DNA from 2 places in the Streptomyces sp. NPDC001373 genome. Region 1 is predicted to be linked to the other one. Evidence: riboswitches for the same ligand, from Rfam matches in the RefSeq annotation. Region 1 holds a riboswitch; the other holds the start of a gene.
The links. Region 1 has a riboswitch for cobalamin ahead of ACFY15_RS02580 (ribonucleoside-diphosphate reductase subunit alpha). Riboswitches for the same ligand answer to the same signal wherever they lie in the genome.
Positions count from the first base shown of each region.

Region 2: linked by a shared signal. The riboswitch ahead of ACFY15_RS01535 (energy-coupling factor ABC transporter permease) and the one ahead of ACFY15_RS02580 (ribonucleoside-diphosphate reductase subunit alpha) in region 1 are both predicted to bind cobalamin.

Region 1 is NZ_JBIAWQ010000001.1:535,387-537,577, reverse strand. It holds gene ACFY15_RS02580 (ribonucleoside-diphosphate reductase subunit alpha) at 1-1,408, opposite strand, end outside; cobalamin riboswitch at 1,553-1,687, opposite strand; partial or broken gene ACFY15_RS02575 (GNAT family N-acetyltransferase) at 1,812-2,021, opposite strand; gene ACFY15_RS02570 (CstA-like transporter-associated (seleno)protein) at 2,109-2,191, opposite strand, start outside.
Region 2 is NZ_JBIAWQ010000001.1:309,572-311,762, forward strand. It holds gene ACFY15_RS01520 (SsgA family sporulation/cell division regulator) at 1-183, shown strand, start outside; gene ACFY15_RS01525 (hypothetical protein) at 276-791, shown strand; partial or broken gene ACFY15_RS01530 (flavodoxin family protein) at 804-893, opposite strand; cobalamin riboswitch at 968-1,196, shown strand; gene ACFY15_RS01535 (energy-coupling factor ABC transporter permease) at 1,226-1,927, shown strand; gene ACFY15_RS01540 (energy-coupling factor ABC transporter substrate-binding protein) at 1,924-2,191, shown strand, end outside.

The DNA.
Region 1 (2,191 bases):
TCTCCCCGTCGACGACGAACGCGCCGAGGTTGACGGAGCCGAGGTTGCAGACGGCCGTCTCGCCGTCGTTGGTGACCTCGATGATCTCGGTGCAGAGGTTGGAGGAGTGGACCACGGTGCCGGGCAGCGCGGTCTGGTTCGCCGTCCGGTTGGAGGCGTCCTTGAAGGTCATCCAGCCCTGGCCGGTCTGGGCGAGGGTGCGCATCATGCGGCCGTAGAGGTCGCGGGCCGGCATGGTCTTCTTGGCGAGCCCGGCGGCCTCGGCCTTGACGTAGGCGGCGTCGAACTCGTCGCCGTACAGGTCCACCAGCTCGGGGACGTCGGACGGGGAGAACAGCGACCACTCGGCGTCGGCGTTCACGCGGCGCATGAACTCGTCCGGGATCCAGTGGGCGAGGTTGAGGTTGTGCGTCCGGCGCTGGTCCTCGCCGGTGTTGTCGCGGAGCTCCAGGAACTCCTCGATGTCCGCGTGCCAGGTCTCCAGGTAGACGGCGGCGGCGCCCTTGCGGCGGCCGCCCTGGTTCACGGCGGCGACGGAGGCGTCGAGGGTCTTCAGGAACGGCACGATGCCGTTGGAGTGGCCGTTGGTGCCGCGGATCAGCGAGCCGCGGGCGCGGATGCGGGAGTAGGAGAGGCCGATGCCGCCGGCGTGCTTCGAGAGGCGGGCGACCTGGTGGTAGCGGTCGTAGATGGAGTCCAGCTCGTCCAGCGGGGAGTCGAGGAGGTAGCAGGAGGACATCTGCGGGTGGCGCGTACCGGAGTTGAACAGCGTCGGGGAGGACGGCAGGTAGTCGAGGCGGCTCATCAGCCGGTAGAGCGAGGCCACTTCCTCGACCGCGCGGACGCTGTCGTCCTCGGCGAGGCCGCAGGCCACGCGCAGCATGAAGTACTGCGGGGTCTCGATGACCTGACGGGTCAGCGGGTGGCGCAGCAGGTAGCGGCTGTGCAGGGTGCGCAGGCCGAAGAAGCCGAAGCGGTCGTCCGCGCCCTCGGCGAGCGCGAGCTCGACGAGGGAGTCCAGGCGGGCGGCGTGGGCGGCGACGAACTCGGCGGTGCGGTCGGCGATCAGGCCCTCGCGGTGGCCGACCGCGACGGACTCGGCGAAGGAGGTGGCGCCCTGGCCGGCGGCCTCGTCGGCCACCGCCAGGGTCAGCAGGCGGGCGGCGAGGCGGGAGTAGGCCGGGTCCTCGGAGATCAGGCCGGCCGCGGCCTCGGTGGCGAGCCCGCGCAGCTCGGCCTCGTCGGCGGCGGCGCTGCGGCCGCGCAGGGCGGCGGCGGCGACCCGGCCGGGGTCGGTGTCGGGGAGGTCGGCCGTGAGCTCGGTGAGGGTGCGCAGCAGCGCGGCCCCGGGACCTTCGGCTTCGGGGTGGTCGGACTCGGCGCGCGGTGCGGCGGGCGCGATGGTCACGGGGGAGCTCTCCCTCACTCGGTCCGGTCATAGGCGGAGCGAGCGCGAGCGGGCGCACGCGGGCGCGCACGAGAGCGCTCACCACCGCGTGGCGTCCACCGGCCCAACCGCGAGGCCCGGACGAATCGACACCCCGGCTCGGTCGATCCGGGGGGCACTGCCGGCAGGTCTTCGGACTCGCGGATACGCCGTTCGGCGTACGTCACACCGTTGCGGGACAGTTCCGGATTCCCACCGGATTCCCCTGCGGCGGCAGCAGCCATGAGCATACATGTGGGGGCGACCCGATGCGGTAGCCCCCACATGTTGTGTCGGGTGCATGCGGAGCGTGTCGTCACAGCTCCATTCGGTACGTGAGCGGGGTCGGTGCGGGGAGGGGGAGCAGTCCCGTTCGGGGGGGCGGACGAAGCCCGTCCGCGGCCCGGGCGCGGTCGGCGCAGGGGCGGACGAGGGCCTCCGCGACGCCCTGCCCGCGCACCTCCGCGGCGACCGCGAGCATGCGGAACTCGGCGTCGTGCGGGCTGCCGCCGAGTGTGCCGGACGGGTGTCCGTGCTCGGCGCTATCGTCGGAGGCGGCACCGTCGAGGAAGGCGAGTGAGGCCTCACCCTTCAGACCGAGGTCCTCAAGGACCGGGTGCGCTGAGCGAGCCGAAGGGCCCCGCCGTCCCGCGGTGGGGGACGGCGGGGCCCAGGTGTGGGTTCAGCAACAGCGGAAGCCCTCGCGGGGGTCCGCTTCGCGGGCGTCGGTGCGGGCGCGTTCGAAGGCGCGGCGGGTCAGGATCT
Region 2 (2,191 bases), 230 kb from region 1:
TGGACGGGCACCGAGCCGCGGGTCCTGCTGGCCCTGACCAACGGCGAGCACGGCTGCGTGGTCTCCGTGCGGGCCAAGGACCTGCGCGGGCTGTGCCGGCGGATGACCGAGCTGGTCCCGCGCGGGCAGGAGCACCGCCAATACGACCTGGACGCCGAGCTGAGCGCGCTGCTGACCTTCTGAGACCGCCGGGCGGTCCCGTGCAACCACCGGGCCCCCGGGAATGTCATACCGGATGACAGTAAGTCCCCGTCTCAGAGGATCGGGGGGACGCCATGCGTCACCACCCGCACCGCCGCCGGATCGTGGCCCTGGCCATGGGTGCCCTGCTGACCGCAGGGCTCGCGCTCGCCGCACCGGCCTCGGCCGCCGCCCCGGCGGCCGTCCGCTCCGACACCCCGCTGGTCGTCAACGCCCGCTGGGGCGGTCACTGCACGTACGACCGGATCGTCGTCGACCTCCAGGGCTCCGTGCCCCCGTTCACCGTCACGCCCGTCTCCCAGCTGGTCTACGACGGGTCGGGCAAGCCCGTGCCGCTGCCGGGGAAGTACTTCCTGGAGATCCGCCTGCACCCCGCCGCCGGCCACGACGACGCGGGCAACAACGTCTACCTGGGGCCCAGGCTCCAGCAGATCGGCCTGAGCAAGCTCAAGGGCCTCGCCCTGACCGGCGACTACGAGGGGTACGTGGCCTTCGGCGCCGCCTTCGACACCGAGCCCGCCTACAGCACCTCCGTCCTGCACGCGCCCGAGCGGCTCGTGGTGGACGTCGCGCACCCGAACACCTGCTGAGGACCCTCCCCAGCGGTATTCCGGGTTCGGGAAGTCGAAACGGCAGCCGGCGTCCCGTGCGGAGCGCTGGTTGCCGTGGGCGGGGACGCCTCCGGCGCGCTTGCGCTCGCCCGAGACCAGCAACACCGAGGGCCGTCCGGGGGAGGAAACGGAATTCGGCCATCCGATCGGCCGGATCGGTCCGGGTTGATACCGGTCCGTGCGGACGACTAGGGTCAGCTGGCCTTGGTGTTCGGGAAACCGGTGGAAAACCGGTGCGGCCCTCGCCACTGTGATCGGGAAGTCCAGCTCCACCCCCTGCGGGAGCCACTGGGACCGCACGGGAGACCGTGCGGACCCGGGAAGGCGGAGCCGGGGCGGCAGTACCCGTCAGCCAGGAGACCGGCCGGGGCGCGTACGTCCATCCACGAGGTGCTGGAGAGGTCTCCCAACTCATGCACATAGCCGAGGGGTTCCTGCCCCCGCTGCACGCGGCCGCCTGGGGCGCCGCGTCCGCCCCGTTCGTCGTCCACGGGGTCCGCGCCCTGACCCGCGAGGTGAAGTCCCACCCGGAGAGCACGCTGCTCCTCGGCGCGTCCGGAGCGTTCACGTTCGTCCTGTCCGCCCTGAAGATCCCCTCGGTCACGGGCAGTTGCTCGCACCCCACCGGGACCGGGCTCGGCGCCATCCTCTTCCGGCCGCCCGTCATGGCGGTGCTCGGCACGATCACCCTGCTGTTCCAGGCGCTGCTGCTGGCGCACGGCGGCCTCACCACCCTCGGCGCCAACGTCTTCTCGATGGCGATCGCCGGGCCCTGGGCCGGGTACGCGGCCTACAGGCTGCTGCGGAAATCCGGCGCGCCGCTGATGGTCACCGTCTTCTTCGGCGCCTTCTTCGCCGACCTGGTCACCTACTGCGTGACCTCGGTCCAGCTGGCGCTGGCCTTCCCGGACCCGGCGAGCGGCTTCCTGGGCTCCCTGGGGAAGTTCGCGGGCATCTTCGCCCTCACCCAGATCCCGCTCGCGGTCAGCGAGGGGCTGCTGACGGTGCTCGTGATGCGGCTGCTGATGCAGTCGAGCAGGTCGGACCTGGTCCGGCTCGGGGTCGCGAAGCTGACCGGCGGCGAGCGGACCGGGCAGGAGGCGACCGCCCGATGAGCAGGAACGCCAAGGTCAACACCCTGCTGCTGCTCCTGGTGGCGGCGCTGGCCGTGCTGCCGCTCGCGCTGGGGCTCGGCGAGGGCAGGGAGGAGCCTTTCGCGGGCGCCGACGCCCAGGCGGAGTCGGCCATCACCGAGCTGAAACCGGACTACGAGCCCTGGTTCTCCCCGCTGTACGAACCCCCCTCGGGCGAGATCGAGTCCGCGCTGTTCGCCCTCCAGGCGGCCCTGGGCGCGGGCGTGCTCGCGTACTACTTCGGGG